DNA from 2 places in the Aerococcus vaginalis genome. Region 2 is predicted to be linked to the other one. Evidence: riboswitches for the same ligand, from Rfam matches in the RefSeq annotation. Region 2 holds a riboswitch; the other holds the start of a gene.

Region 1 (16,446 bases), on a different contig from region 2:
TTGACAGCCTGCCAACAATAGCATCGAAAGGGAAATCATTCCTAGCGTTTTTTTCATTATTCTTTTACCTTTCACGAGATATGCTGTTAATCCTTCTCAAAATAAAATTTAAAAATTATAATTTATATATTCATTATCTTCTTTATAAAAAGGTATTGTCAATATATTGTGTGTATTACTTTTAAAAACTTCTCTCAAGCAGTAACTTCTGACTATTCCTCTAAACCTGATATACTATTCATGTAAATCATTACATTGGTATGAGAAAGGAAGATACTTATGAAGGCTATTCGTATTCATGCATTTGGTGATGACGCCGAATATGCGCTCGAAAATGTGACGCTACCTGATCTCGAACCTTATGAAGTGCGTGTTGAATTGCAGACTGCCGGTGTCAATCCTAATGAAACCTATGTCCAAACAGGTAATTATGCACAGTTCCAACCAGAACTACCGTATACCCCTGGTTTCGATGGCTGTGGAAAAGTTATTGCAGTTGGTCACGACGTAGAGCGTGTTGCTGTCGGTGACCGTGTGCATGTTATGAGTTTTAATCATGTCGACACACAAACGGGGACGTACGCAGAAATGGTACAGTGCCATGAAGAAAGTGTTTGGCGCATCCCAGATACCATCAGTGATATGGAAGCTGCTGTACTCGGGATTCCATCAGGTATCGCCTGCCGTGCATTAGAACGCGCACAGGTCACTGCAGATGATACAGTACTCGTTCATGGTGCGAGTGGTGCAGTTGGTACTTTTCTCGTTCAAATCGCTAAAGCTCTCGGTGCTCGTGTCATTGGGACTTCAAGTCAGGAGAGCTCCCGGGAACAATTGCTCGAAATTGGTGCTGACCGTGCCATTCCACATCTCACTGCTGACAATGCTGAATCATTACTCGATGGTGAGGAACCGTCCGTCATTATTGAAATGGCGAGTGAGCATAATCTTCAAACAGATATTTCTGTTATTCAGCAAAGAGGCCGTATCGTTTGTGTCGGGGCTCGCGGTGATGTTTCTGTGTCGCCACGCGATATTTTCTCAAAAGAATGTATCGTCACTGGTGCAGCAATCACTAATGCGACACAAGATGATTTAGATCACTATGAGAATTATCTCTATCAATTACTTTCAGAGGATAAACTACATCCTGTGGTTAGCCAGACCCTCTCACTAAAAGAGGCTAAAGCAGCTCAAGAAGCTGTTAAACAAACTAAGGCTCCAGGAAAAATCATACTGACAATCAAATAAAATTGATTCTATTATGCAAAAAGGCATTGTACCACGCACAGATTGTACGGATACAATGCCTTTCTTTATTGATTAATGTCTTTCACGGACGATCATTCGAAGTGTCGTCCCTTCGAAATCAAAATTCTTACGGATTTGGTTCGCAATAAAGCGCTGATAACTAAAGTGCATCAATTCTTTATCATTGACCATTAATACAAAAGTTGGTGGTGCCGTTGATACTTGTGTTAGATAGTATACACGTAATTTACGCCCTTTATCTGATGGCGCTGGATTGATCCGCATGGCTTCTACCAACACTTGGTTCAATACGGAAGATTGAATACGACGATGGTAATTTTCGTAGACCTGCGTAATCTTCGGCAAGATATTTTGTAGACGCTGTCCTGTCTTGGCAGAAACAAAAAATATCGGCGAATGATTAAGGAAACCGAATTCTTCACGAATTTCTTTCTCAAAGTTATGTAGCGTCTTGTTATCTTTCTGAATTAAATCCCATTTATTAACGATAACGACAATGCCTTTGCCTGCCTCATAAGCGTAACCAGCCACCGTTTTATCCTGTTCCCGAATACCTTCTTCAGCATTCAATACTAATAAGCAGACGTCCGAACGATCAATCGCATCACGTGTACGAATGACACTGTATTTTTCCGTCAGTTCCGATACCTTTCCTGGTCTACGTAAACCAGCTGTGTCAATAATTCGATATTCGTGATCATCATAAGTGAAGTAGGTGTCCACCGCATCGCGTGTCGTACCTGGAATATCAGAAACAATAACACGTTCCTCATCCAAAATACGGTTGACCATTGATGATTTTCCGACATTTGGACGGCCGATCAACGAAAAGCTAATCACATCTTCTGCATCCATACTAAAATCTGATTCTGAGAATTGATGGAATGCTTCATCCAATAAGTCACCCAGTCCCTGACCATGTGCCCCAGAAATCGGGAATGGTGTACCGAGACCTAACGCATAGAAATCATAGATATCCGCGTGCTGTTCAGGGTTATCCACTTTATTTACTGCCACTAATACTGGTTTCTTAGTGCGATGCAACATATTTGCCAGCTGCTCATCCGTTTCTGTCACACCGTCACGTACGTTCGTCATCATGATGATGAGATCAGCATCAGACATCGCGATTTCTGCTTGTTGGCGGATCTGCGACATAAAATTTTCATCTTTAAAAGTGATACCACCTGTATCAATAATTGTATAAGGTTGATTCAACCATTCTCCACGACCATAAATACGATCACGCGTCACACCTGGCTGATCATCAACGATACTAATACGCTCACCGACTAAACGGTTAAAAATTGTAGATTTTCCGACGTTTGGACGTCCGACAATAGCTATCGTAAGTCTATCTGTCATCTTAACCTCCTTTGGGCAATCCCGACTTAACAAAAAAGAGATCGGAGACCTCAAAGCCCCCAATCCCTTTACAAGGTCATTGCCCTGTTATTTTTTGTTTAATTATTCTCCACCGAGGTCGAGATCTTTCAATTGGTCACCGAGCAAGTCAGCCAATGAGAATCCAGATTCTTCTTCAGAGCTGTTGTTGCTGTTGTTTTGACGTTGACGGTTGCCACCGCGGTTTCCACCACGAGAACGGTTGCCACGTCCGCCACGGTTACCACGTGATTGACGAGAAGAACGACCTTCATCATTTTGTTCGCCACGGTTTGGACGTTCTGGTGCAGGTTCTAATGCACGCATAGATAAGGATAAGCGACGTGCTTCTGGATCAACATCCAATACCTTAACTTTAACTTCTTGACCTTCTGATAATTTGTCAGAAGCAGAATCAACGTGTTCGTGAGAGATTTGGGAAATGTGAACCAAACCTTCAACACCTGGGAATACTTCTACGAATGCACCGAAGTCAACGATACGACGAACGATGCCGTCGAGTGTTGCGCCCTTAGGAGCTTTTTCTTCGATAGTTTCCCATGGACTAGGCTGTGCAGAACGGATAGACAATGAGATACGTCCGCGTTCTTCGTCAAGAGATAAGATCTTAACTTTAACAGTCTGACCTACTTCTAATTCATCAGAAGGTTTGTCAACGTGGTGGAAAGCAATCTCAGAAATGTGAACTAAACCGTCAATACCACCTAAGTCGATGAAGGCACCGAAGTTAGCTAAACGAGCAACTTTACCTTCAACGATCTGGCCTTCTTCGAATTGAGCCATTTTTTCTTCACGTGCTTGTTTGTTTTGAGCAGCAACAATTTCACGGTGAGAAAGAATCAAGCGGTTTTCTTTAGGATCGATTTCAACGATCTTAACTTCTAATTCTTGGTCACGGTAAGATGAGAAGTCACGTACGAAGTGATCTTCTACCATTGATGCTGGGATGAAACCACGAACACCAGCGTCAACCACTAAACCACCACGAACAACGCGTTTAACTGGTACAGTGATTGTTTCGCCGTTTTCTTTTTTCTCTTCTAATTCGTCCCAAACTTTGAGTGCTTCAAGACGACGACGGGAAAGCAAGAATGCACCGTTTTCTTTGTCTTGGATTTGACGTACAACAACCAAGTCGAGAACGTCGCCAACTTTTGCAACTTCTTCTGGGTCTTCAATCGGTGATGCAGAGATTTCACGGAAAGGAACAACGCCTTCAACGCCTGCACCTTCGATACCGACGATTAATTGATTGTTCTCATCAATGGTTAATACTTCACCCTTGACTACATCACCAATCTTAACTTCTGTCGTTTCTTCAAGTAGATCCTCCATAGATGGAATTTCTTCAGTTCCTTCTACTTCGTTGTTTACTTGAGCTTCAAAATCTTTTGCCATAAACTATAAATCCTCTCCTAAAAAAGTACTAACCATTGACTCATGTCAATGTATACAATTCGAGTATAGCACATGGTGAGTGCTTTGACAATTCATTAGTGCTTAATTTCGTGTTTTCGAACGATTTCCATCATCTTTGCTTCAACCTCATCGATCAATAATGCTGTTGAATCAATTAATATGGCATCATCTGCCTGTTTTAATGGGCTCATTTCACGATGTGTATCTAGATAATCGCGATGTGCAATGGCCTGTTCGAGTTCTTCAAGTGATTGATCAGACAAGCCCTTCTCCTGATTTTCTTCATAGCGACGGCGTGCGCGTTCTGCGACAGATGCCACTAAGAAAAATTTAACATCTGCATCAGGAAAAACGACGGTCCCAATATCACGTCCATCCATCACAACGCCCGCTGCTTCACGTGCTAACTCGCGTTGTTGATCAACCATGACCTCACGCACTCTAGGAATAGCGCTAAAAGCTGACACATTAGCAGATACTTCATCACTTCGAATGGCACGTGTAACTTCTTCTTCATTGACAAATACACGTTGATCACCGGCTTCAACTTGTTCAAAGCGTATCGTCATTGTCTTCAATAGCTCATTTAATTTTTCATCATCAGATGCTGTCATACCGAGATCTAGTGCTGCTTTAGTCACTGCACGATACATCGCACCTGTATCGATATAGATATAGTTGAGCGCCTTAGCTAAGCGTTTGGCAATCGTACTCTTTCCTGATGAAGCTGGACCATCAATCGCAATTGTAAACATTCTTGACTCCTTTATTATTTTCTTTGGCACGAAAAAGCCGGGCGTACCACCCGGCAATTTCATTCAATGAATTATCACTGATTATTGATAAACACGCAGCACTGTACCTGGTTCAATGTGGGAATTAGCAGACAATCCATTCAATGCTAATAACTCATCTAAAGTCATACCATTATTTACCGCGATACGGTACAAGTTTTCACCTGCTGAAACGGTATAAGAACCTACACTCTGGTTAGCTTGTTGTTGCTGCTGTTGTGCGGCAAGTTCAGCTTCTTGCTGTGCTTGTTGAGCCGCTTGTTGTTGCTGTTGTTGTGCAGCTTCATTCGCAGCCTCATCGTTAGCTTCAGATTCAGCTTGTTGCTGAGCTTCTTGCTCTCTCTGCTGTTCTTCAGCTTCGCGCTGTGCTTCTTCTTCCTGTTTTCTTTGCTCTTCCTCTTTCTGCTGTGCAGCTTCTTCTTCACGTTTCTTCTGATCTTCTTCGTTTTCAGTTCTAGAAACCATGACTTGATCTGCAGATTCTGGTTCAGGCGTTTTATTTCCATTCAAAGCGAATACCATTGATACCACTGGAATCAACAATAATAAGATAGCTGCAAACAAGATAATCTTAGTACCTGTACCGATACCTTTTTTATCTTTCTTGTCTTTGTCAGTACGGTCCACTTGACGACGATCAAGATCATCATAGTCATCGTAATCATCGTCGAAATCGTCATCATCCTTGGCGAAGTGTGCCCCAGCACCTAGACCAGCAGCACCAGCGGCAGCGTATGCGGCTTTATTATCATCATCATCTGATACCCCTTCGATATCTTCACGCGTGTACACAGCCGTCTTATCTAACTCATCCTCTTCATCGAGGTACGCATCATCTTCGTAGTCATCGAATTCGTCATAATCATCATAGTCGTCATAATCATCTTCAAACTCATCATGACGTGGTTCATCGAGATAATCGTCGCTGTCATAGTCGTCGTAGTTCTCGGATTCACCCTCATCGTACATTGCTTCATCTTCAACTTCTTCAATATAGCGATCGTCGATTGGTTCATCCTCTACGAAGTCATCTTCGTATTCTTCGTAATCCTCAAATTCATCATAGTCATCGTAATCATCTTCAAACGTATCATCATCATTAAATACGTCTCTTTCTTCATACTCATCATATGCTTCATAATCGTCTTCCGCCATTGGATAATCTTTCTCTTGGCGGTTAGGATCCTTGAATTTATCGAAGAAATCCTTCATTTGATCTTTAAAACTCATTAAAAAGCTCCTCCTTAATTGCGATCTTCCCTGTGATTTAGGGATACTATCTCAATCTCTGTCTGCTTATTCTACCATGAACCATAGCAAAAGTCAGTGAGAATACCCAAGAGATTATTTCTTTAAAAGTTATTTAAGAAATATCTTTTGTAATCGCTGTTTCCAACCATCCATTCTCTCTGCTTTTTTATCCGTTTCGTTGCGATAGGATAAATAATCATGCCACCATTTATCATGATGAAATGTTGGCTCATCTATTGCACAACAAAAAGATGGGTTATCTGGCTTTTTTTGGTCGAATATCGTAAGCAAATAATCTCTCAAACACTGTTGATGCTCACAATAGGCAATCACACGACCAAGTTCATCCGACTTCTGTTGAATAAAGCGCTGATAATGTCCCATCGCCTGTTTCGGACTGTGATAATGATCCCGATAAAACATCAATAACGGTAATAGTGGATCCTCAGATGTAAAACGTTCATCATCTGGTTTATCCATATAACTTCCTAACAGACCGTAAAAATCATTAACGTTAGGATAGCGCATCTCTTGCAAATAACGTAATTGCTGAAATTCTTCATCATTATACATAGCAACGACATATGCTGTTTCCCCATCACGACCTACACGCCCAATCTCCTGAATCAGCTCTGCCATTGAAAAGGGTAAATGATAGTGAATAACATAGCGAACATTCGGTTGATTAATGCCCATACCGAACGCTGATGTCGCTAGAATCGTATCCAATTCACCATGTTGAAACTGTTGTTGGCAGAGATACCGTTCCTCGGCACTATATCCTGCATGATAAGCCGCCACACGCCGTTTACTTTTTGCTTGCAGCACATGTTTAATCTGTTCCGCTTCCTTCTTATTATGAACATATACAATCCCAGGTGCTGGCAAGGTATCAATCATTGTCAATAACGCTGTTTCCTTATCCTGTGGTGCAATATAGCGTTTATCGTAGAAAATATTGGGACGATCCAATGACATGACCAGCTGATTAAATGGCTCATAAGGATAGAAAAGATATTTATGAATATCTGCCAAAGTACTCTCCGTGGCCGTCGCTGTCAATGCAAGTGTAAGCGGCTGATTTAAACGTCGGCGCACTTGAATCAATTCGGAGTATTCTACACGAAAATCCATCCCCCATTGTGAAATACAATGCGCTTCATCAACCACAAGCAAATTTATGGGAACCAATTGTAGCTGTCCAATAATTTCTGGTCGACTGATCATTTCTGGGGAAATCAATAAAAATTGATAATTCTTCAAATGTGTTAGAACGTACTGTTGTTCCGACTTTGTAAGTGTACTGTTCAATGCGACAACACGATTGATTCCCTGCCGTTGCAAGCTAGCCACTTGATCCTGCATTAAGGACAGCAATGGTGATATGATAACAGTCACCCCTTCGTGCGCTAGCCCATACAGTTGATAGATCAGCGACTTTCCACCACCTGTTGGCAACACAGCTAGTGTATTTTTGCCTGACTCTAATGATTCCAATGCTTCATGCTGCCCTGGTCTGAATGTCGCTTCACTGCCGAAACGATGTACGAGTAACTCTTGATAATTAATCATCTATTCTCTCCCCCTCACGATATGCCACTTGCCAATAGCGATAAATCCAAAAAGGCAACGTATCATAAGTTTCTCTGTAGTCTGCATAAGTGGACGGCGGCATATGTGCAACATCAATCGAAAATTGCTCTAAATAAGGGGTTACCTGTTTTTTTAAGATATGATGATCATTCAAAAGTAGCTCCACGAAATGATCTGAAATGGTGCTCGGTTTGAGATGACGCTCTGAAGCAATGCTTTCAACATTTTTCCCTTTAAGCACTTGATGATACGTTTTATTAACCGATTGATTCCATTTCGGAAAAGCACGATCCATCCCCTGTAAGAAACGATAAAGTACAGTGTGTTCTGGTAGCTGTGCAATGGTCGTCTGAAGGTAATCCCATAGTGCTTCGATCAACCACTCGCCGAATTCCTCTGGCACTTGAAAGGTCTGTGTCAGTTGCTCGGTAGTCACCCCGCGCACCGATTCACCGGTCATCGTTAAACAAAGCATGGTGACTAATCGCTGATCCTGCCACTGTGAAAAACACTTCATCAGTTCGCTGTAAATCCATGCTGATAGCTCTGTATTCAATTCTCCATTACGTTGTCTCGCTTGCAAAAATTGTTTTACAAGCCTCTGAACCATAAGATGATGTGTTATCGGTTGATAATTTGCATTACCGTTCTTCAAATACGATGCGACTTGGAACAATAAGCGTAGACTGAGGCGACGGAATTGATGATTAATTCTTGGAATATACCCTTTGCGATAGCGAAGGGCGTGCGCTATCCAGTCTGGTAACACATTCTCTTGTTCATGATTTTCTTGAAATCTATAGCAGATTTTGAGCCAAGTGGATTTTTCTAATTGTGGCGTGATGTTAAATAGGTGACTAATCTCATTTTCATAGGCGTAGTATAGCGTCGTTGCTGAATGTTTACCAACCAACACGTGATAAACTCGCGCAGCATCTAATGACGCTGTTTCTTTTGCCAGCCACTCGTAGCGATTCATCTCTTTTCCTCCATCAAAAAAGTCCTCTACGTCTATCATACGCAAAGGACTCATTCATTCGCAATGTCTACGTTTAACGTAGGCGCTTCTTAATAATTGGTAAGCAGTAACTGAGTAATAAATGCGAGACAATACCGATTAAAATCCCTTTAACGATATTAAATGGAATCACGGCAGTTAGGATATAAGTCGCTAAGTTACCCACATCAAAATTCATAACTTTTAGGTAAAAAGGTGTAATCACAAAATAGTTCAACACACTCATCATTACGGTTAATGCGAGCGTTCCGAGTGCGTAGGCCATAATCGGACGTTTGAGTGTATTCATCACTTTTTTGAAGTTACCTGCATATTGTGTGTAGTGATGACGCAAGATCATTGCTACCGGTAATAAGTAGGCTAACGTAGCAAGAATACTAGCTAAATCACCGATTGGATAACCCATATCGCCACCGGTTTGCAGATAGTGCAGGACGTTTCGAATAACAATAACACCAATCCCACTGGAGAGGCCATTTAAGAATGTCACCAAGAGTACCATAACATCACTAAAGTCAATCTTTAAAAATGGCACGGTTGGAATAATTGGGAATGAAAAATTCATTAGAACAAATGCGAGCGCCCCACCGAGTGCGACAATAATCATTTTCCTCACTTTGTTTGAGGACATAAAAAAATCTCCTTTCCAACAGGGCAGGAGACTTTGTTCAGCGAATAAAAAATACTCACACATTGTCTTTCTTCCATCCTGACTGTACAGTCGGTTTCGGAATTGCACCGAATCAGTCGCTCATCGCGAGTCGTGGACTATCACCACCGGTCGGGAATTACACCCTGCCCTGAAGACACTTTTGTTTCACAAGTAATTATAATCGCTTGATGATAGAAATGCAATAGTTTTATTACAACGCATTCCATTAGCACAAAAAGCATTAATTATTTTTAGCTAATTGGTAGAGTTTTTGAATTTCTTTATTCGAAAGTTTACGGTAATCACCCGGCGTCATGCCCTCAATCCCTAAAAAGGCATAACGTTCACGTGTTAATTGTTTCACTGGATGACCGATTTTTTCGCACATTTTACGGATTTGACGATTGCGTCCTTCATGAATTGTAATTTTCAGCGTATCGTTGACTTTGGCTTTTGGATTATTAATACGAACGACATCTGCACGCGCGGTCTTACGACCATCGATCACGACACCTCGTCTGAGCTGCTGTATTTCTTCATCAGAAGGTGAGCCGTTTACTTTAGCGCGATAAACTTTATCAATGCGATGACGCGGATGCATCAATAGATTCGCAAGTTCGCCATCATTCGTTAGCAACAAGGCGCCTGTCGTATGATAATCTAAACGACCGATCGGATAAATGCGTTCTGGAATATCATGGAAATAATCGAGAACTGTGCGTCGTCCTTTGTCATCCGAAACCGTCGAAACACAATTATCTGGCTTATTAAATAAGAAGGTTACGGGTTCTTCTTTATAGATTGGTACGTGATCAACTTCAATACGATCATTGACAGTTGCTTTTGTGCCCAATTCTGTCACAACTTTCCCGTTCAACGTGACGCGTCCATCTTGAATCAGACGCTCTGCTTCACGACGCGAGGCAATCCCGGCATGCGCAATTAGTTTCTGTAATCGTTCCATTGTTTCCCTTTCATTCTGTTGCTTCTCTGTGATAAAGATCGTTAATTTGTCCTTTAGCATCGTCTTCCGCGATCAGCGCTTCGATCGATGGTAAATCATCAGTTGACCTTAATCCAAAATACTCAAAGAAATAATCCGTCACACCGTACAAAATCGGATGTCCTGGCGATTCCTGACGTCCCTGTTCTTCAATCAAGTTATAACTCATTAATTTCTTGAGTATATTCCCTGATTGCACCCCACGAATGGCATCAACAGCCATACGTGTTGTCGGTGATTGATACGCTACAATCGCTAATGTCTCTAACGCTGCATTCGATAATTTAGTAGCGAACGGTGAGACAGCATAATCCTGAATAATTTCCTGATGTATTGATTTCGTCACTAAGTGATAGCGATGGTTAAACTGCTTAAGCGCCAAACCGCTCTGTGGATCCTGCGCCAGTTTCAATTGCAAACACATTAACGTATAGCGCACCTGTGATGATTTCATTTCTAATAATGTGCACAACTCTTCCAACGAAATACCGTTATCACCTGCAACAAATAGCAACGCTTCACAGGCTGACATCTGATTTTCCATCATACAGATAGTCCCTCCGTTCGACTAACAATGCGAATATCGCTATAGGCGTTGTCTTGCGCAATGGTTATCGCATTTCCCTTAACAAGCTGCAATAGTGCTAAAAACAATGTCACGATCGTATTACGTGTCCAAGCTCTTTGCTTTGTTAATTGAAATAAGGATAGTTCCTGTTTAGGTGTACGCTTCAGCGAAGATTCAATATCCCAGATAGCCTCGTCTACACTATAGGCATCGTTTTGAATGGTGCGCGGCGGTGTATTATCTGTTCTGAGACGCTGAATCATTTTTTGGAGTGCGACCATCATATCCTCTGTCGTAATCTCACCCTCATTTAAAGGAATTGTCTGCTGATACTGTGTTAGATCAGCTGTTGGGCGTTCATAATGTGCCATACGCTTCTCGTGTTTTGTCTGTAACACGCCACTCAATTCTTTATACTGTTGATACGCTAATAATTGTTCTACCAATGGACGTCTTGGGTCATCCACATCCTCTTCTATTGCTTTTTGTGGTTTCGGTAATAACAATTTTGTTTTGATTTCGATTAATGTCGCAGCCATCACTAAATAATCCCCCGCAAGTGTAAGTTCTTCAAGCGGATTGGCATGAATTAATTCGATATATTGCTCAGTGATATTGGCTATCGGAATATCAAAAATATCAATATCCTGCGTTTGAATGAGATGTAAAAGCACATCGAGCGGACCTGAAAAATTAGCTAAGTCCACTGCCCATGTATCTGTTTGTGTGTCAGTGTTCATTATCAGATTTTTCCTCATTCATCGCTGACAAGATATGTGGTACGGTCCGTTGTTCATACAACGCCCATTTATTAAGAAAATCAGCAATCTCTAACGTCCCAGATAATGTATCTTCAGGATAGGCTTCTGCTAATGCTGACATTATCGCGTAAGAAACTCCTTCCCCTCGGAATGACGGTGAAAGCGCTAAGTAGCGAACAATAATCATATGCTCTTCTGCTTTGAGATCATAGCCAACGAGACCAATCACATTTTCTGTTTCATCATCACGCCAGAGTGACACTTGTCGCTTTCCAGATTGGATAAGCGACATTTCTTGCATCAATGGCTCCATATCACGAAAACGTTCAATGTAACTCAATAATCCCATCACGATTTTGTCATCTTTTGATTTATAGGGCAAAAGCACGCCTCATACCTCCTTTACTGATACTGTTATCGGTTATCTTACCGAGAGACGACTTATATTGTCAACTGCCCGAAAACATCACCAATATTATCAGTGATAACTAACGGTTTCTCACCAACAACATGAACAGGTGTGCGATTAACGACCGCTAAGCGCTTCCCTCTAAAATAATTAATCAATCCTGCTGCTGGATAAACAGATAATGAAGTGCCTGCAACAATTAATAAATCTGCTGCCTGAATACGATTGATAGCGTCTAGCAATGCTGTTTCATCCAGTGCTTCTTCGTAAAGAACCACATCTGGTTTCACTACAGAACCATCTTCATTGCAGTGTGGAATCTGTTGATCATCCAGTATGAGGTCCTCATAATTGTAAAAATGATTGTGCTTCTCACAGTAATTGCGCCACACACTACCATGTAATTCAACCACATGACTGCTGCCCGCTTTTTGATGTAGGCCATCGATATTTTGAGTCACAACAGTAATGTCCTTTTTAGTTTGAGACTCAAGCGTTGCTAAATACTGATGACATGGATTCGGCTGTGCCTCAGGAAAAACGAGATGCTCAAAATAGTATGGGAAGAAAATTTCTGGATGTTTCAGATAGAAATGATGCGAGATAATCTCTTCAGCTGGGGCATTATAACCAGATTCTTTCATATATAGTCCTTTTGATGATCGAAAATCAGGAATGCCGCTTTCCGTTGATACACCCGCACCACCAAAGAAGACGATACGCTGACTGTCATCGATCCACTCATTGAGCTGCTTGATTTGCTGTTCCATTGTTTGTATCCTTTCTCTTCCATGAAAAATACATCATGCTAATGTTAGCGTTATCTATGTTATAATCATAACACCAAGTTTAAAGGAGTTTGATGATGAAAAGAATAACTAAATTATTGAGTACACTATCTCTTAGCGTCATGCTTTTCGCTGGCTGTTCTAACATTACGAGCGCTGATGATCAATTCTTTGTCGATCTCCAATCGATGTGGCAGGAACGCGTCCAGACGATGCAAACTGAAGACCAGAAAAATAAAGATGATCAAGATGGACAAGATATGCATGCTCTTCTCCAAAAAATGTATCAGGTGGAGTGGGACGGCATCAAGGAATACAAAGATAAAGACCTGAAAGATGATAACCTTGAAAAAGACGTCCACGAATATGTCAAAATCGTTGAGGAGATTAATCAAACGCTCGATGGAGAATTCAACCTTGAAAAAAATAAAAAATTCAATGAGCTCTACAAACAACGCGTTGATTTATTAAAGAAAATTAACCAAGATTCGAGAGCAACCATCCCGAATGATCAAATCGAAGATATTCAAACCAATGATAAAGCTATTGCGGAATATGAAGCTTACGCTGAGAAGCAAGAAAAAGCTGCCGAAACCTTCCAAGAAGATTTGAATAATATGACACTAGAGGTACAGAAACAGCCGACCCAAGCTGATCCAACGGTTACATTTGGTGGACAATTGACAAACAGCTCAGATATGGTGATCAAGAATATTCAACTCGTCTTCCAATTTAATAATGCCAATGAAGACGTATTAGATGAACAGCCTGTGGACATTGAGCGTTTGAATCCTGGCGAAACCACAGATTTTGCGATCACTACTGCAACACTCGACTACGACCACATGGCCATCGATATCAAGGATAAACTTTCAATCGAAAATCCTGATGAAGAAAACAACAATAACGAATAATTCTATAATAAAACAGTCGCTCAAATACACTGAGCGACTGTTTTGTTTTAAGCTCTTGGAAAGCTATTGTTATATACTTCTTTAAGATGTTTGGACTGAATGTGTGTATAAATCTGTGTCGTTGAGATGTCCGCATGCCCTAATAACTCCTGCACCACACGTAAATCAGCACCGTGCTCGAGTAAATGTGTTGCAAAGGAATGTCTGAGCGTATGGGGACTGATATTTTTTGTAATACCTGCTGATTGAATATCTCGTTTCAGATTTTTCCACAACCCTTGTCTACTCAACTTACTCCCACGATTATTGACAAATAAGTAATCATCCGGTTCGGGCATGGTTTCTTTAGTGAGCGCTGGACGACCTTCAGCAAGGTAGCGCACAATCCAATCTGACGCAATTTCGCCAATTGGAATAATACGCTCTTTGTTCCCTTTTCCGATTGTCTGAATAAAGCCCAACTCACTATGCACATCGGACAATTTAATATGAATCACTTCACTCACACGCATTCCTGTCGCATACATAACCTCGAGAATCGTTCGGTTGCGTAACCCGAGCGGTGTCTGAAGGTCAGGGACATCAAATAGCCGATCAATCTCAGACTCTGTCAGCACTTCTGGCAGTTTTTTATTTGCTTTAGGGAGCGCAACCATACGCATAGGATTCTCATCTATAATACCTTCAACCTTCAAATAACTGAAGAAATGACGCATCGTTGAGATAAAATGGGTAATCGATGATACCGCTCGTCCCTTCTGATTCATTTGTTTCAAAATTTCACGAATAAAGTCATCCGTAACGTCTTGGAGCTGTTGAATACCTGCTTTCTTCATCGCCTGCTGAAGATTTTTAATATCGTTATGATAGCTCGCAATGGTATTCTCTGATAGTCCACTTTCTACGCGTAATGTAGTCAGAAATTCTATAATGAGCTCTTCGTCAGTCATTGAGCACAATACCTTCCTCTGTCTGCATGACTAATCGTTCCTTGAGTAAATGACCGAGCGCACGTTTAAACTGTCCCTTACTAATGCCGAAGTATGCACGGATATCGTCCGGATTGCTCTTGTCATTGAATGGCAATTGATGGTTTGGTCGACGTTTCAGGTTCATCAAAATCATCTGAGCATCTTCACCGATACGTTCATGGGCGAGTGGCTTTAATGATAGATTAAAGTTCTTATTCTGCCCAATCCCAATCACACGCCCCTTCACAGATTCCCCGAGACGTGGTGATTGTTGATATTCACTCTCATGAATAAACGCGCGATGGTATAGCTTCGTAATGACGTGTACACCAGACATTCCTACGCGGTAAACACGACCTTCGATTTCATTATTTTGGAAATTTCCTTTTTGGCGAGGCACGCTTTTAGTAATTTCCTCAAAAATACGTTCTTCCGCTGGCACCGCCCATAAACGTTCTTTTTTATCGACAGATAGTTTAACGAATAATTTGTCACCAGGTTTTGGCCATAAATAGCGATCTTCTGGTAAATGATCAAAAGAAACCGCAATATCTTTATCTGATAAACCGATTGATACAAACACGCCGAGTTTGGGTTGTACAGACACCACTTCTGCCCAATCGTACTGATGTTGACGTACCGTTGGCAAGTTAGTCGTCATACGGCGTTTGTCGGATGTATTCGTATAAATAAATCCCTCAACAAAATCACCGACTTGATACTCACCTTCTTGTTTTGATAGTGCATATGTCAATTGGTGATATTGAACGAAGTAATTCTTCGCATTTTCGTCGCTGACGCGTCCAATCACAACTGCGCCAATTTCTTGATTTAACATATCTGTTAACTCCTAATCTCCATAAACTTCATCCGTGGCATTCTCAGGCACTTCGATATCACTAACCGCTTCGCCTTCTCGCGTATAAAACGTCACTTGCGGCTGTTGATTTTCTTCCCAATCAATAATTGCATACGTTGGCTCTTGGAAATGACCGCGCGGTTGACTGATACTTCCAGGATTAATACACCAGATATCATCGATATACTCTTGAGTCGTGATATGAATATGACCGAATAGAGCGATCTGTGCACCTGCCTGTTTGGCCGCTTTCGCTAAAATTTGGCGATCATTTCGCACATTGTATAAGTGGCCATGCGTCATGAAAATCTTGCCCTCAGGCGTATCAATCATCAGTGTTTCTGGATATGGATAGAAGTCCACATTGCCTGTCACCACATCAAAATGTTCCCAAATCTCATCGCTATCTTTCAATTGCGAATCACCGAGATGCAACATACGATCAACATGTGCTTCTTCACGCGCAACAATCGTTTCTAAAATCGCGCGATCTCCATGATTATCGCTAACAACTAAAATTTTGCTCATAGCTGTAGTTCCCCTTTCTCAAGATCCAAAGCCAGCATTTTCATTACTTGTCCGCGATGGCTGATTGCATCCTTGATTTCTGGTTCTAATTCTGCAACTGTTTGATCGTATTCTGGCACATAAAACAACGGATCATAACCAAAACCATTATCGCCATGCGGTTCGGTTAAAATACGCCCTTCCCAGGTAGCTTCATAAGTCTTAATACGTTCACCGGAGGCATTGCTGACCACTAGATCACA
Region 2 (16,446 bases):
ATCGATTTCAGTATCACGAATCGCATGGGTTACCTGACCACTCGTTACAGCCTCGCGTTCTTCTTCCATCGCTTCACCGTTTTCTTCAAGAGAAGCGGTTGGATCGAAACCGAGCAAGGCGGTTAAACCTTCAGATACCGAGCTTGAATGAACGACAACAGTTGGTTGATCGACAACTTCTGCTGCCTGATCAGACGCCATAAAGATATTCTTGTTGTTCGGTAACACGATAATATTTTCAGCATTGACGGCTTCAATCGCTTTGACAATATCTTCCGTTGACGGATTCATCGTCTGACCACCGTTGATGATGCTAGTTGCGCCAGCACCTCTGAACAATTCTTGTACCCCATCACCCGCTGCGACCGCAATAATACCGTATGGCTGTTTTTCAGCTGGTTTAGCGGCTGATTCTGGTGCTTCTTTTCCTTGATTTTCAAGGATAGTGTCGTGCTGACCACGCATGTTGTCGACTTTAACGGTCGTTAGAGAACCGAAGCGTTGACCATAATCCAACGCCTGTCCTGGATGTTCGGTGTGGACGTGTACTTTGACGAACTCGTCATCATTCACAACGATCAAGGAATCACCCATGCTGTTCAAGTGTTCACGGAAAGCATCATAGTCGAAAGTTTCTTCCGCTGTTGGGCCATCACCTAATTTAATTAACATCTGTGTACAGTAACCAAATTTGATGTCTTCACTTGCGACAGAATGAGACGTGTTGTAGTAGTTCTCCTCATGCGCCATCTCTTCCAAATCGAGACTTTCAACGGATTGCGTCTGAATCTCGATCGTCTTACCTGAGAGTGCTTCGAGGAAACCATTATAAATAAAGACGAGTCCCTGTCCACCACTGTCGACCACGCCGACTTCTTTCAATACTTCAAGATGTTCTGGCGTTTCTTTAAGAGATTGTTCTGAGGCACGGTAGACAGTCTCCATCAATTCGAGGACATCATCTGATGTATTCACAAATGCATCCCCCGCTTCGGCAGATTCACGCGCAACAGTCAATAATGTCCCCTCAACCGGCTTCATCACGGCACGATAAGCGACTTTTACCCCTTCATTTAAGGCACGCGCAAACGCTTTTGCGTCGAGTACTTCTTCGCCTTCACAGCCTTTTGCGAAACCTCGGAATAACTGAGAGAGAATAACCCCAGAGTTACCGCGGGCCCCGAGCAATAGTCCTTTTGCTAGAACTTGTGCGAGTTCATCGATGCGTGGTTCCTTGGCATTACGAACACGTTCTACCCCCGTTTGAAAAGAGAGCGACATGTTCGTTCCCGTGTCACCATCCGGCACGGGAAAAACATTCAACGAATTCACAAAATCAGCATGACTTGTGAGCTGTTCATTCGCCGCTTCTACCATGCGGCGGAATTGATCAGCATCGATTACGGTTACTTGCTTACTCACTGAAATCCTCCTTAATCTCGCGCCCGTTACTCTTCGGTGACACGAATCCCTTGGACGTAAACATTCACAACGTGTGCCTGAATACCCAAGAATTTTTGTAAATCGTATTTCACAGAACGTTGCACATTGCGGCAAATTTCAGAGATCTTCGTTCCAAATTCCACAGTCACATAAACCTCTACAATAATCTGCTCGTCGTCTTGGTCGATGACTACTCCTTTAGAGTAATTATCAAAGCCGAGAATATCTTGGATTCCGTCCTTGATCTGATTCTTAGAGACCATTCCTACCACACCGTAGTTTCCGGTCACTGCGATACCGACCACCTTACTGATCACATCGTTGTCAATACCAATTTCACCGTATTGGCTCGCTATTCTCGCTGTCATCCCATATCCTCCTCTAACTGAGAGTCGCTGCTTCTGACGCGCAACTTCGTGAATTATTTTCTGAATAAACAAAACTATTTTGCCATAACTACTCAAAAATAACAACACTTCGGACCTTAGGGATGCATTTATCAAGATTATGTGGTACCGTATTCAAGTAGGTAAGGAAATTTGTGAAAGGAGCCGATAAATATGGCAGACTACAAAGAAATTTTCAAAACAACCGCAATTAACAATGGTGGACGTGACAAAGGTGGCAGTCATTTAACTGACCGCGACTTCGGCGTTCAAATCACCCCTCCAGGTGGCAAAGGTGACGGTACAAACCCAGAAGAACTCTTCGCATTGGGTTACAGTGCATGTTTCAACTCCGCATTGGGTGTTGTGAAGAAAGCTCACGATGTTAGGGGTGATTCCTTAGTCGGTGCTACGGTTCACTTGCTTTCAAAACCACAGGCTGATTTCCAATTAGCTGTTGAACTTGAAGTGGGTATTGAAGGTGTAACATTGAACGAAGCACACCAGATGGCAAACGAAGCGCACGAAGTATGTCCTTACTCTCGCGCAACACAAGGTAACATCGAAGTAACCGTTAAAGCTGTAAACTACGAAGACTTGAAAAACGCCTAATTCATCATATTAACGACAAAACAAAACCGCCGCATCAGCTAAACACTGGTGTGGCGGTTTTCGTTTACTCTCTTTTTTCTAGGGATTAGTTTTCAATGGTTTTGAGCATGTTGGCCATTTCAATCGCAGCTTGCGCGCATTCAATCCCCTTGTTTCCGGCTTTTAAGCCTGCGCGTGCCATCGCCTGTTCGATCGTTTCACACGTCAAGACACCGAAGAGCACGGGCAGTTCGTTATCTAAACCGACACGTGTGATGCCGCTCGCTGTGTTCCCGGCGACGTGATCGTAGTGATCAGTTTCACCTTTGATGACCGCGCCCAGACAGATGACAGCATCGTAATCGCCAGTCTTGGCGAGTTTATCGGCAGCCACTGGTATCTCGTAGGCGCCCGGTGTCCAAGCGATCGCAATATCATCATCTGCAACCCCCGCACGCTTCAGTGTATCCACAGCACCTGCTAATAATTTTTCGGTGATCAGTTGGTTAAAACGTGCTACTACGATAGCGACTTTCATACCTTCAGCAGTTGTCTTTCCTTCAAATGTCTTCATGTTTAGTTTCTCCCTTCAACGTGCAATAAGTGTCCCATTTTGTCTCGTTTAATCTGTAAGTAAAAGCGATCATTCTCAGTCGGTGTCATTTCGAGCGGTTGGCGTTCGTTAATCGTGATACCGGAAGCTTCCAGTTGCGCCATCTTGTCTGGATTATTCGTCAACAGATCGATACTTTCTACACCGAGTTCGTGAAGCATCTGCGCAGCCACATAGTATTCACGCAAATCAGCCGCAAAGCCGAGCGCGCGGTTCGCCTCAACCGTATCCATACCGCCATCCTGCAAATGGTAAGCCTTGATCTTGTTCAAAAGACCGATACCACGGCCTTCCTGACGCAAGTAAAGCAACACCCCGCGGCCTTCTGCTTGAATACGACGCATCGCCTCATGCAGCTGTTCCCCACAGTCGCAGCGTTCTGAACCGAACACGTCACCCGTCAAACATTCCGAATGTATCCGTGTGAGTACGGGTTGACCATCCGTCACATCGCCCATCGTCAACGCGACATGTTCCTGACCGGTGACCTTGTTGATGAAGCCATGAATCTTAAAGTTCCCGTATTGTGTCGGCAAGGTTGCTTCGGATACCGGTGCCATCAATTGTTCCGTACGCTTGCGGTAATCCACTAACTCTTCGATCGTCATGATCGGAATATCGTGTGCTGCCGAAAACGCGCGCAAGTCATCGCGGCGCATCATCGTACCGTCTTCCTTCATAATCTCACAGCACAATCCACACGGCTTCAATCCGGCAATACGCATCAAATCAACGGTCGCTTCCGTATGACCGTTACGTTCCAACACGCCCCACGGTTTCGCAATCAGCGGGAAGAGATGCCCTGGACGACGGAAATCACTCGGTACCGCATCATCAGCCACACACTGACGCGCGGTTAAACCACGTTCTTCCGCTGAAATACCGGTTGTCGTGTCTTTGTAGTCGATCGACGCCGTAAATGCGGTTTCGTGATTATCAGTGTTGTTGGCAACCATCGGATTAAAATCTAACTTGTTCGCTAGCTCCCGAGATAATGGCAGACAGATCAAACCTTTACCGTAAGTCGCCATGAAATTGAGATTCTCTGTTGTCGCATGTTCTGCCGCACAGATTAAATCCCCTTCATTCTCACGTGACTCATCGTCCATCACGAGAATGAGCTTTCCTGCTTGTAATGCCTTGATACAATCCAAAATGCGTTGATCACTCATGTTAGTCTCCTTCACTCGTTAATTGCGCTAGCGTTAATTTTTCGATGTATTTGCCGATGATATCTAATTCCAGATTCACCGCATCACCGACAGCTTTTGCGGATAAATTCGTCATTTCCAGCGTATGTGGAATAATTGACACGGAAAAATCAGTATCGCTCACCGAGACAACCGTCAAGCTGATCCCATCGATCGCAATCGACCCCTTCTCTACGATGACATGCAGTAATTCAGGAGCTACCTCAACGTGATAGCGGATCGCATTGTCATCCGGAATACGCTTGGAAATCTTTCCCATCCCGTCGATGTGCCCACTCACCACATGTCCGCCGAAGCGATCCCCAAGTCGCATGGCGCGTTCCAAATTGATCGGATCTCCCGGCTTCAGTTCGCCGAGTGCGGTTCTAGACCAGGTCTCATTCATCACATCGACCGTACACGTATGCGCGTCGCTCGAAATGACGGTGAGGCAGGTCCCGTTAACGGAGAGACTGTCTCCGATCGCTAAATCATCGAGTACCTTTTCCGCTTCAACACTGAGTCTGGAGTACTCTGCATTCTCTTCGATCTTCTTGATTTTTCCGACCTCTTCGATTAATCCTGTGAACATCTGGAAATCACTTCACTTTCAATTAAATAATCTGAACCGAGTTGTTTAATATTAAAAGGCTTCAGCGTAACAGCATCGCTCACCTTGTCAAAACCGGTACCCGCAACTGGCGGTAAGCCGTTTCGACCACCAAATAATTTCGGACCGATGTAGGTGTGTACCTCGTCTACGAGACCAGCTTGAAGCACGCTCCAATTCACGGTACCGCCACCTTCAACGATCACGCTGTCGATGCCTTGTTCCCCGAGTGCTGTCATGAGCGCTGTCACATCGACATGTCCACCCGCATCTGCCGGAAGAACGATAACCTGACAGCCTTGTTTTTCATACGGGGCATGTTGCGCGCTATCCGTTTCAACCGTTGCGATAATCGTCGGTGTCTCCTCAGCCGTTGTAACGACCGTCGCATCGACTGGCGTCCGCAAATGCGTATCGACGATGATACGCACAGGATCGATACCACCTTCGAAATGACAGGTGAGCGATGGATTATCCTTCACCACCGTATTCACGCCCACCATAATCGCATGATAATCATGGCGCTCGTGATGCGTATGGTCGCGTGCGACTTCGCCTGTAATCCACTTCGAATCACCCGTCACTGTCGCAATCTTACCGTCCATTGTCATCGCGTACTTCATCATCACATACGGCTGTTTCGTGCGCATATACTTCATAAAGATGCGATTCACGTGATAACACTCGTCTGCCAAAACGCCCGTCGTCACTTCGATCCCATGATCTCTCAGAATCTGTATCCCCTTACCGCGGACGATCGGATTCACATCGAGCGTACCGACCACCACGCGTGCGATGCCACTATCAATCAATGCATCCGTACACGGTGGTTGCTTTCCTTGATGGCAACAGGGTTCTAACGTCACATAGATCGTTGCGCCCTCCGGTGATACCTCACAATCCGCCAGCGCCTCACGCTCCGCATGCGATTTCCCGTACTGCATATGGTAACCACGGCCGATGATCTTACCGTCCTTCACGATCACTGCACCAACGAGCGGATTCGGTGTCACATAACCCGCACCCTTTCTTGCCAGCGCGATCGCCTCTCGCATATACGCCTCATCTGTCATATCCTTCGTCTCCCTAAAAAAAACGCCCTGAAATCACTTTCAGGGCGTCCTAAATGGCTCTTAATAAAAAAGCTCTGAAACAGTCATCTACCGTCTCAGAGCATTCGAATTCATCATTAAAAACTCTTCTTTCATCCAGACTGTAACGGTCGGTTTCGGAATTGCACCGAATCATGCTTCACGCGTGAAGCTCGTGGACTTTACCACCGGTCGGGAATTTCACCCTGCCCTGAAGATTTATTATTAAACTATGGTCTCATCATAGCGCGTGTGTAAGCGGTTGTCAATAAAGAAGCTCGCACTAGAGATAAATTTCTTTGGCAGCTAAATTATCGAGGCATACTTTGAGGTACGTCGCATCATGTTCTGGATAAATCGGCGTGGTTCGTGGTACTTCCACTACCTCATCGTATGGCGCACACGATTTTCCACGATAATGCGGATCACGCCACGCCTCTGTCACGTTATAACCACGCGCCGTCATTTCATCCATCACCCACGTATGGTATTGAAACAATTTGTACGGCTCATGGTCGAAGACGTAATTCACCGTCGCATGCGGTTTCCCCCAACCTTTACCGCGCAATGCACAGCACTCACGATGCTGGCCAAGCAATTGCTGGCGCGGGAGTTTATGTATTAAATCTTCATGCCACAGTCGCATTGGGTCACGTCCTTTTTAAATACCTTCAAATTCATCAACTACATCTTGGAGTAAAACGATGATTTCGCGTCGTTTCTTCTCTCGTGCACCTTTACGTCTTGAAATCTTCGGCAAAATCTTCCCTAGTTCCTCACCAGCAGATAATACCTCACCTTTTTCAATACAACGATTGATAAATTTATCCGCATGATTCCGCAGTTTCTGATCAGAGACTACATTATCTACACGTTCAGATTTCTTTTTCTTCGCGTAAGTATAGAATGCATCGATGATATCTTCAGTGGTCTTCAATACCTTCAAATCCGTCTGATCCATAAATCCAATAATCAAATCTTCTTTGGGACGAACTTCTAAACTCGAACGAATGGTTCGTTTGATATCTTTTCTAACAGCTGCCTCGTCATCATTTTCCTTCGATTTTTCTAAAATCTGTGCCAAGATATAATCCAAATTAATTTCATCTGTCTTCAATAAATCAATCTGAAATTCCACATCAGAAAAGTCAATTGCAGGACTATTATTAGAAGAATCATCATGTTTATTAGACTTCAAAATTTCATCACGGATTTTGAGGTAGGTACTCTTGAAGTCCTGCATTTGGAAGTCTGAAATGAGGTGTTCTTCATCAGTGAACTCATCAAAGTTCTTTAATGTATTCTCACGCTTCAAAACTTCTCCGTACAATTTCGCAAACTCACGCTTATCCGAATCACGTTCAATCGTTGTTGGATCTGGGAATTTCGTTAATAATTCCGCGCACAGTTCCTTATAACCCGTCACTTGTTCGCCAGTTTCTTCGTCTGTGTACCCTTCCGTGTAATCTTTGTATCCACGTTCAAGGATCACATTAACGCTATTCTCATCACCGAATAATTTAATCGCATCTTTAGTCGCTTGTTCCAAATCACGGAAGCAGACAATATTACCAAACGGCTTCACGCTATTGAGAATACGATTCGTACGCGAGTAAGCTTGAATCAAACCATGATAGCGCAAGTTCTTATCGACGAATAACGTATTTAGTGTCGGCGCATCGAATCCAGTCAAAAACATACCTACCACAATTAATAAATCGATTTCGCGTTCTTTCACACGTTTTGCGAGATCTTTGTAGTAGTTCTGGAACTCAGCACCTTCTGTCGAAAAACTCATTCCAAACATCTGATTATAATCTGCAATCGCCTTATCCAAGAATTCGCGACCAGTTGATGTCATCGCGCTCGGTTCGAAGTTTTCATCTTGAATATCACCGATCGCATGCTGCTCCTCATTCGGTGCATAACTGAAGATAGTCGCTACTTTCAGTCTTTTATCTTCTGGAAGTTCTGCCTGTTGTTTCTCAAACTCCTCATAGTACATCTTCGCTGCATCGATATTCTGAACCGCAAACATCGCATTGAAACCATTCAAACGGCGCTTCTTCAATTCATAGTGTTCATTGCGATGCGTCTTCTTATCAAAAACTTTCAAAATATGTTTTGTGACTTCTGAGATACGTTCAGGATGTAAAAACATTTGTTTCTCTAATTGTTGGAGCTGTTTTTCATCCTGTGTCTGTTCTGCATCTTTGAACTTGGGACTAATATTGTTGTAGTCGACCTTGAACTTCAAGACTTTTTGATCACGGATCGCATCTGTAATCACATAGCTGTGTAACTGACGACCAAATACATCCGCCGTGGTCGCAATTCCCGGTGAATTTTCTGGGAAAATTGGCGTACCTGTAAAACCAAATTGGTAGTACTTCTTGAAGTGTTTACGAATATTCTTCTGTGCGGTCCCGAACTGCGAACGATGACATTCATCATAAATCAGTACACAGTGTTTATCGTAGATTTCATGTTTTGAATGACGTTTTACGAACTCATTCAATTTCTGAATAGTCGTTACGACAATCTTGTCATCTTTCTTTTCGATGGCTTTGGTCAACGCCTTTGTATCGCGACTCCCATTCACACTGTTCGGCTGGAATTTCTGATATTCCTTCATCGTCTGATAGTCTAAATCTTTACGGTCAACCACAAAGAATACTTTATCGATATATGGTAATTGTGTCGCTAGACGCGCCGCTTTGAAAGATGTTAGTGTCTTACCCGATCCCGTTGTATGCCAGATAAAACCACCCGCGTCAACAGATCCTGCCAAGTTATTCTTATAGCCAATATCAATCTTCCATAGAATACGTTCTGTTGCCGCAATTTGATACGGACGCATAATCAATAGCGTGTCATCCGCATCAAAAACACAGTACTTCGTTAACACTTCCAACAACGTACGTTTCGCTAAAAACGTTGCGGTAAAATCTTCTAAGGAATGAATGGTATTATTCTTCGCATCCGCCCACTCACAAGTAAATTCATAGTTATTCTTCGATGGATCTTTTGTATTCGCAAAGTAGCGCGTATACGTACCGTTTGAAATCACAAAAATCTGAACATACTTAAATAAGGAATGCTCCTCATTGAAACTTTCCTTTGAATAGCGATGAATTTGATTGAACGCTTCACTCAACGCAACGCCACGTTTTTTCAGTTCAATCTGCACTAGTGGCAAGCCATTAACCAAAATGGTCACATCGTAACGATTCAAATGTACGCCTTGTTGTGTCACTTGATGTACGACCTGCAAATGATTATTAGCCAATTGCTTCTTATCAATAATCTTGATGTTTTCGGTATGGCCATCATCAAACGTAAAATCATAAATCTCATTTTCTTGAACTTTACGCGTCTTCTCAACGAACCCATCACTCGGACTGTCCAAATATTCCAATCCGAAACGTTGCCACTCGGAATCATTGAACGTGACATGATTTAATCGCTCAATTTGAACCTTTAAATTTGCTTCCAAACCCTTCGCATCATTAATCGGTAAATACTCATACCCTTGTGCCTGTAAGTCCTCGATTAAATGATTTTCTAATTGTTGCTCCGTCTGATAACTCTCTCGAACGATCGGTTGGCGTTCATAATGCGCCAGAATGATCCCATTCGTTAACTCAGCAATAGACGATTCTTGGTATTCTCGATGCGTTTCTACCATCACGCTTCTCCTCACTTCGAAAAATCTAATAACTTATCTCGATAATACTCATACTGTTTCTGTCGCAATTCAATCTCTCTCGGCAAACTATCTTCAACACCGTGTACTAACGTCTCAAATTTATCAAGGACGGATACAACGTAGTTTTGAACATTGAGTGGTGGTAAATAGAATTGATAATTCATTATTTGTTTTTTATCCCCACGAGGCATCTTTGCTCCTTTAGCATATTTCATGTCATATTCAAAGAACTTTTCAGATGACAAAATATGGAATAAAAATCTATCCTGAATTTTCTCTTTAAACTCTTCCTGCTTACGTATGACGACCACATCACCATTAGTGCCACCGTTATTATCTGCTTGCCAGATTTTTTTTAGATACGGTCTGATATTTCCAATCAAAATATCATTGATGAGGTACTGTGTAGCATTACCTTCTTTCGGAATTGATGCTGCTGTAGTTTTACCTTTTTTATCTTGTAGCAAATTTTCAACACCAACATAATTATTACTATCTAAATCTTTCACAGAGATTTTTTCTTTAGGCTGTGCAGTGACATCCTTAAGTTTATATTCAAAAACACCTAAACTAACCTTAACCAATTTTGCAGCTTCAAATAGTAATTCAATGTAGTCATCAGTTACTTGCTTGCTTGCTTGCTTGCTTGCTTGCTTGCTACTGTATTCTGGTTCAAATGTCAATAGCTTATCGCGATAATATTCATATTGTTTCTGACGTTGCTCGATTTCTTCTGGAAGTAAACCTTTTGTATCTTCAATTAGTGATTGGAATTTATCTAGAATTTTAATTACGATATCCTGTACTTCCAAAGAAGGAACCGTAATATTTGTTTGAGAGAGTGTACTTCCGTATAGTCGAGCTATTGTTCCACCTGTTGTAGCTTTCCACGGCTCGGTTTGATAGAAATAATAAAGATATTTATTTTTTACAATTTTCTCATCATTTGCTATCCATATGATATTTGAGTCTTGATAATAAGCATCTTCGCCGTCATACATCACTTCTTTACCGATAGTTCCTGAAGCCGATAGAAGAACATCTCCCTTTTTCGGATAAGAATATTTTTCTCTGTATTCCTCATAGAGTCCTCTATTAATAAAGGCATCTGGCTTCTTGCCAAAAGTTCCAATTTTATAGAATGGAATATCACCATCCGTGCTAGTTTGGTTTTTTTTAATACGTTTACACATGGATACTTTCCCAATTTCTCCAAGAGTGGTTGCTCTTATAGATCTATCAACATCCATCTTTAAAGTTAATTTATTGAGCACTTCTTCACTCAGCAAATAATCCCTATAATAAGCATACTGATTGACACGATCCTGTAATTCAGCCTGTAATTCATTCACGTAATCTGTAAATTTGTCAAGTATATTTACAATTTCTATCTGTACTTCTAAAGTTGGAATCGAAATCATAACCTCATCTAGTAATTTTGCATTAATGGATGCGGTTGCTCCTCCCTTAGTTGCATGAGCGATAGCCCATTGATCAATTTTGAAAAAATAATAATATAGAAATCTATTGTCTATTATACTTTTAAATTCATCCTTAATCATGAAACATGTAAATTGTTGATTAGTAATACCATCTACATTTAATATTGCATGCTCTCCTATAGTAGCTGTAGTTGATAAAATAATAGTACCAGCCGGAAATAGGTTTCCTTTTACCCCTTCGATATTAACCTTTTGAAGAGAATCATTTAATTTTCGGCCGTTTTTACGAATATCCGCCATAGTAAACCACGGAATATTACCATTTTCCCAATATTCTCTTTTCTTTTTAGATGGCGTATATCCATTTTTTCGATTACATATTTCTCCCAGCGTCTTCCATTGAACATCTTCAATATTCATTAATTCTTCAAACTTATTCATTTTCCAATTCCTCCACGATTTCGTTGATATCATGACGGAGCTGATCAATACGTTCTACAGTTTGAGCAATCTGTTTATTTAGTTCATGAATATCAATCACTTCACGTGTATCTTCTTTTTCAACATAGGTTGATACGGAGAGATTATAGTCATTCTCCGCAATCTTCTCATTGTCTACAAATTCAGCGAAATAATCTTGATGTTCTTTTGAAGCAAATGATTGAACGATTTTATCCGCATTATCATCAGTCAAGATATTATTATTTGTTTCTTTCTTGAATTCTTTTGAAGCATCAATGAATAACGTCTTATTCTCTGTTTTATTCTTTGCCATAACGAGAATGCATGTGGCGATAGATGTACCGTAGAATAAATTCTCCGGTAATTGAATAACAGCCTCAACATAGTTATTATCAACAAGATATTGACGAATTGTTTTCTCTGCCCCCTGACGGTAGAAGATGCCTGGGAAGCAGACGATTGCTGCGCGTCCTTTACTTGAGAGATAGGACAATGCATGAAGCACAAACGCCAAGTCTGCCTTTGTCTTTGGCGCTAGTTTTCCTGCAGGTGCGAAGCGTTCATCATTAATTAATGTCGGATCGTCTGTACCTACCCAGTGTGTAGAATAAGGTGGGTTTGAGACAATCGCATCGAATGGTTTCTCATCATTGTGCAACGGATTAAGCAATGTATCGCCACGACGAATAGAGAAATTGTTATAGTTGACGTTATGTAGGAACATATTCATACGTGACAAGTTGTAGTTTGTCAGGTTGATTTCCTGTCCGTAGAAACCTTCCTCAACAGCTTCTTCACCATATAATTTCTTAATCTGAAGCAACAATGCCCCACTACCACATGTAGGGTCATAGACTTTGTTGACGTGATCTTTACCAACCATAACGAGTTTCGCTAATAATTTAGAAACGTTCTGTGGCGTAAAGAATTCCCCACCTGATTTACCAGCATTTCCTGCATATTGCGCAATCAAAAACTCATATGCATCACCGAATGTATCATTATCATTATCTTGAATATCTCCGAAATCGATACTTGCGATTCCTTCCAAGATATTGGCGAGAACGGTGTTTTTCTCATTAACACTGCCGCCGATACGTTGACTCTTCAAGTCAATATCTTGGAATAATCCTTTGATATCGTTCTCTGAGTCATGGCCGATTGCACTACCTTCAATTGCTTGGAAGATATCGATCAAATTCGTATTCAAATTTTCATTCGTTCGTGCAGTTTTGATCACATTTTCAAATAACTGACTCGGTAGGATGAAGAATCCTTTTTCTTCGACAGTTCCTGGACGAAAATCTTTATCCGCTTCTTCATCAGTAATCTGTGCGTAATCAAAATCCTCATTACCAGCTTCATGTTCATCTTCATTGAAGAATACTGTAATATTCTCCGAAATGAAACGATAGAACAGCATGCCTAGTACGTACTGTTTGAAGTCCCAGCCTTCGACACTACCACGCACTTTATCCGCAATCGCCCAGATTTTCTTATGCAACTCTGAGCGCTGGATCATCTCTTTTGATTCTTTAGTTACTTGCGCCATAAAACTCTCCTATTATTTATTTAAATTAATAAAATATAAGTCTATTCTATCACAATAAGATTATCATCAGAGGGATTAGTGATTGAATACTAACTATCCCCTTTCTACTGTATAGATCAAAATCATCTCATTAATTTTTAGATAGCTATTTTTTTGGAAACTCAATTCCTCTCTCAAAATAAAATTGATAAAAAAAGCAGTTCTTACAAGCCCTGCTTCATTAATTTATCATAAGTGGATGCTCACTTTACTTGTTATTAAATTTATAAGCGTTGAGCATGTATTATGTTTTTAACTAATATCACTATCTTTTAAGAATTTAAATTTCTCTTCGATGGGTTCTCCATTCTCTGTATAGTAATATGATCGATTTAAACCGAATGCATGAGCAAGAGTGGTTAGTAGAGGATATAATACTTTAGTAAAATCATCGTTAGGATTCCATTTTATTAATGGAGTTTTAATAGTATTATGCATTAGTGGTTCTGAGGTATCCTCCCACTCATTTAGTATAATTTTTTTATTTTTTACGTTTAATAGTGTAACTGTAAAATAGATACCTCCATTAACATTTAATGAAGACAAATTATTAAAAAATAAATTAATATTTTTTACTAAATACTCCTCTATAACATCCCACTTATAAATAATACCATCTTTGTAATCATTTAATAATCTTACTTCAACTGCTTCAATACACGAGTTAGGAAAAAACTGAGTATATGATCCTAAATTTCTCCTCTGATTTCTATACATTTTTCTATACATTCTTATGAAACCATCTGCATTATATAATGTTGTTCCTAAATCTCCTAAAGGACTAAACACAGGAAATAAACTAGTGTCATGTATAGAACTCAAATTAAGAAAATTGGATTCATCTAATGACCACTCTGGTATTATGTGCAAGACTAATGAACTATCATAAGCTAGTGCTTCATCCAAATATCCGTTAAGAATGAATGATACTCTATCAGCAATGAATCTTTTGATTTTTTCTTGTTTAAATGTTAGTTCATTAAAACTATTTTTCAAATCATTGTATCTCATTTGAATGGAAGTATTTCCATTTCTTATATAAAATTCATGATTACTACCGGTGTTATATGCATGTGGTTGTAATGTGCTTCTAGGAACATCTATGATAATACAATTTATATCATCACTAACTTCCACAAGTTCCGTTTTAACTCCATAGAGAGAAGGAATAATATTTACTGAAAGTTTATTCCTAAAAGCTTGTTCCCAAGTTTCAAAAGTTTCTTTATTAACGCCTACATCAGCCAACTCTGATGGATTATGCTTATCATCTTCCTTTAAACCTAAAATTATTTTTCCACCATTATAATTAGCAAAAGCACATATTTCTTTAAATAATTTAGCAAGATTTTTTTGAGCTAGATTTGTTAATTTACCTTTTTCAAAATAGTAATCTTTATATTCTAAAGTATCATTTTCTAATGTTTTCTCAGATATAATTTCTTCTAGAAATTTCTTACTCATAGTCTCCCCCTAATCATTATATTCAATTTTAAAACGCCAAGCACTTTCTTCATGAAAACGTTCAATACTCCGTTTTGATTCTTTTTTGCCGAGAAATAGCTCGCTACGGAAACTATTACACTAATTATACTAGCTATACCAGTCCATTCCATTAGCTACCTCATCAGTAATTGCTTTCCTTATATTTCAAATACTTCTCTTTCAATTCTTTAACATCCGCTTCAATCTCCGCCATAACAGCTCTAAATGTGTCATCCGAGTGTCCGGTGGGATCATCCAAGTCCCAGTCTTCTGTGTACTGATTGGGGACGATTGGACATTCAACATCGCAACCCATAGTAATGACGATGTCAACAGTCGGAATATCACTCAGCAATTTCGGATGCTGTGTGGCCTCCATGTCGATATTGTAGATGTCTTTCATCAATCGCACGGCATCCGGGTTGATGCGATCCTTCAGTGCTGTGCCGGACGAGTAGATGTCGAAAGTGTCGCCCGCTATTTCTTTGGCGAGCGCCTCCGCGATCTGACTGCGACAGCTGTTGTGCACACAGACAAAGGCAACTTTGGGTTTAGTCATAGCTTCTACTCCTTCACTGCTTTAGTCGCAATAAAACTCTTAATGTTTAATTCATGCAGGCGACCCTCGCCGTTTGTATCTTCATAGAGATCAACTAATCGAAAACCCGCCTTTAATTGTCCACCGATCTGTTCTGTCATCGTGTGTGAGAACTGCATTCCACCATCTTCTGCCATCATGAAGGTTTTTGCTTGTTCATCTTTTAATGGATTGAATGGCATTTTCCAGACGATTTCTTTTTCGGCGCTATCGACAATATAGTTGATTTCATTATTCAATCCCGCGAGGAAGATACCGCCTTTTTTCAGTACACGATACGCTTCGTTAAACACGTGATAGACATCTTCGACATAGCAGTTAGATACAGGATGAAAAATCACATCGAACGTTTCATCTTCGTATGGCAAAATCTGTGTGATATCCCCTTCAACGGCATCAATCGCATAGCCTTCACGTTCAGCAACCATTACTTCTGATTCGATCTGTTTAGTTGAATAATCGATAACGCTACATTCTGCGCCGAGCGCATTGAAGATTGGCATTTGTTGACCACCACCTGATGCGAGGCCGAGCACTTTCTTACCAGCTAAGTCACCGAGCCAGTCGTGTGGTACGGGAACGGTCGGTGTGAGTAAAACGTCCCAGCGCCCCATTTGTGCATTGCGGTAATCTTCGTGAGTGATAGGCTGCGCCCATTCCCACCCTTCATCTATCCAGCGATCGATCGTTTCTTTATTGATTTCTTGATAATTCTTCATTTTGTGCTGCACTCCTATCGTTTATTTATTCCGATACGCACCAAAGTCCCGATTCTCCGCTTCATCCGCGAGCCTTACAGCATCTGAAATTAGCGCTGCGATACGGTGCGGTTTGATGACATGAACGCGTACCACTTCGGCATGATCAGCAGCGACGATTGCGGTAATGGCTGCCCCTGCGTTATCGCGATTTTCAAAGCCTTCATCCGTTTCTGGATCACTCGCGAGTCCATCTTCATCGAGGAGATTCACGACGAAACGTTTGCGAGAAACGCCGACGAAGGCAGGATAGCCTGCGTTATGGATAGCAGGGACGGAACGCACGAGCTGTAGGTTTTCACGTTTGGATAAGCCAAAACCGATCCCTGGATCAAGCATGATGCGTTCGTCTGGGATCCCCGCTTTCTTAGCGAGTTCGAGCGTGCGCTGGAAGTACTGTTTGACAACTTTATAGATGTCTGTTTCAGCTTCCATCTCTTGAATTTCCGCGTCGCTGAATGCCCAGCCGTCACCAAA

The links. A riboswitch is a leader RNA that binds a small molecule or an ion and turns the genes downstream of it on or off. The one in region 2 is predicted to bind FMN.
Region 1: it holds a riboswitch for FMN, as region 2 does, so the genes downstream of both, ACWOEX_RS05990 (ECF transporter S component) here and ribD (bifunctional diaminohydroxyphosphoribosylaminopyrimidine deaminase/5-amino-6-(5-phosphoribosylamino)uracil reductase RibD) in region 2, are expected to answer to the same signal.

What each region holds. Positions count from the first base shown of each region.
Region 1 is NZ_JBSMYC010000004.1:171,425-187,870, reverse strand. Features, by position in the region: gene ACWOEX_RS06030 (hypothetical protein) at 1-75, opposite strand, end outside; gene ACWOEX_RS06025 (quinone oxidoreductase family protein) at 280-1,251, shown strand; gene der (ribosome biogenesis GTPase Der) at 1,324-2,637, opposite strand; gene rpsA (30S ribosomal protein S1) at 2,740-4,074, opposite strand; gene cmk ((d)CMP kinase) at 4,170-4,850, opposite strand; partial or broken gene ACWOEX_RS06005 (LysM peptidoglycan-binding domain-containing protein) at 4,932-5,075, opposite strand; gene ACWOEX_RS06000 (RecQ family ATP-dependent DNA helicase) at 6,249-7,712, opposite strand; gene ACWOEX_RS05995 (helix-turn-helix domain-containing protein) at 7,705-8,712, opposite strand; gene ACWOEX_RS05990 (ECF transporter S component) at 8,786-9,382, opposite strand; FMN riboswitch at 9,443-9,563, opposite strand; gene ACWOEX_RS05985 (pseudouridine synthase) at 9,645-10,367, opposite strand; gene scpB (SMC-Scp complex subunit ScpB) at 10,378-10,953, opposite strand; gene ACWOEX_RS05975 (segregation and condensation protein A) at 10,950-11,714, opposite strand; gene ACWOEX_RS05970 (GNAT family N-acetyltransferase) at 11,704-12,123, opposite strand; gene ACWOEX_RS05965 (NAD-dependent protein deacylase) at 12,177-12,914, opposite strand; gene ACWOEX_RS05960 (FxLYD domain-containing protein) at 13,007-13,846, shown strand; gene xerD (site-specific tyrosine recombinase XerD) at 13,894-14,796, opposite strand; gene ACWOEX_RS05950 (CvfB family protein) at 14,789-15,655, opposite strand; gene ACWOEX_RS05945 (YfcE family phosphodiesterase) at 15,668-16,204, opposite strand; partial or broken gene ACWOEX_RS05940 (XTP/dITP diphosphatase) at 16,201-16,446, opposite strand, start outside.
Region 2 is NZ_JBSMYC010000002.1:318,368-334,813, reverse strand. Features, by position in the region: gene ACWOEX_RS03920 (DAK2 domain-containing protein) at 1-1,377, opposite strand, end outside; gene ACWOEX_RS03915 (Asp23/Gls24 family envelope stress response protein) at 1,449-1,811, opposite strand; gene ACWOEX_RS03910 (Ohr family peroxiredoxin) at 2,004-2,441, shown strand; gene ribH (6,7-dimethyl-8-ribityllumazine synthase) at 2,527-2,994, opposite strand; gene ACWOEX_RS03900 (bifunctional 3,4-dihydroxy-2-butanone-4-phosphate synthase/GTP cyclohydrolase II) at 2,997-4,205, opposite strand; gene ACWOEX_RS03895 (riboflavin synthase) at 4,207-4,815, opposite strand; gene ribD (bifunctional diaminohydroxyphosphoribosylaminopyrimidine deaminase/5-amino-6-(5-phosphoribosylamino)uracil reductase RibD) at 4,800-5,906, opposite strand; FMN riboswitch at 6,026-6,147, opposite strand; gene ACWOEX_RS03885 (TIGR02328 family protein) at 6,208-6,570, opposite strand; gene ACWOEX_RS03880 (type I restriction endonuclease subunit R) at 6,586-9,612, opposite strand; gene ACWOEX_RS03875 (restriction endonuclease subunit S) at 9,624-11,516, opposite strand; gene ACWOEX_RS03870 (type I restriction-modification system subunit M) at 11,509-13,089, opposite strand; gene ACWOEX_RS03865 (AlbA family DNA-binding domain-containing protein) at 13,381-14,592, opposite strand; gene ACWOEX_RS03860 (arsenate reductase ArsC) at 14,756-15,172, opposite strand; gene ACWOEX_RS03855 (methyltransferase domain-containing protein) at 15,178-15,930, opposite strand; gene folP (dihydropteroate synthase) at 15,952-16,446, opposite strand, start outside.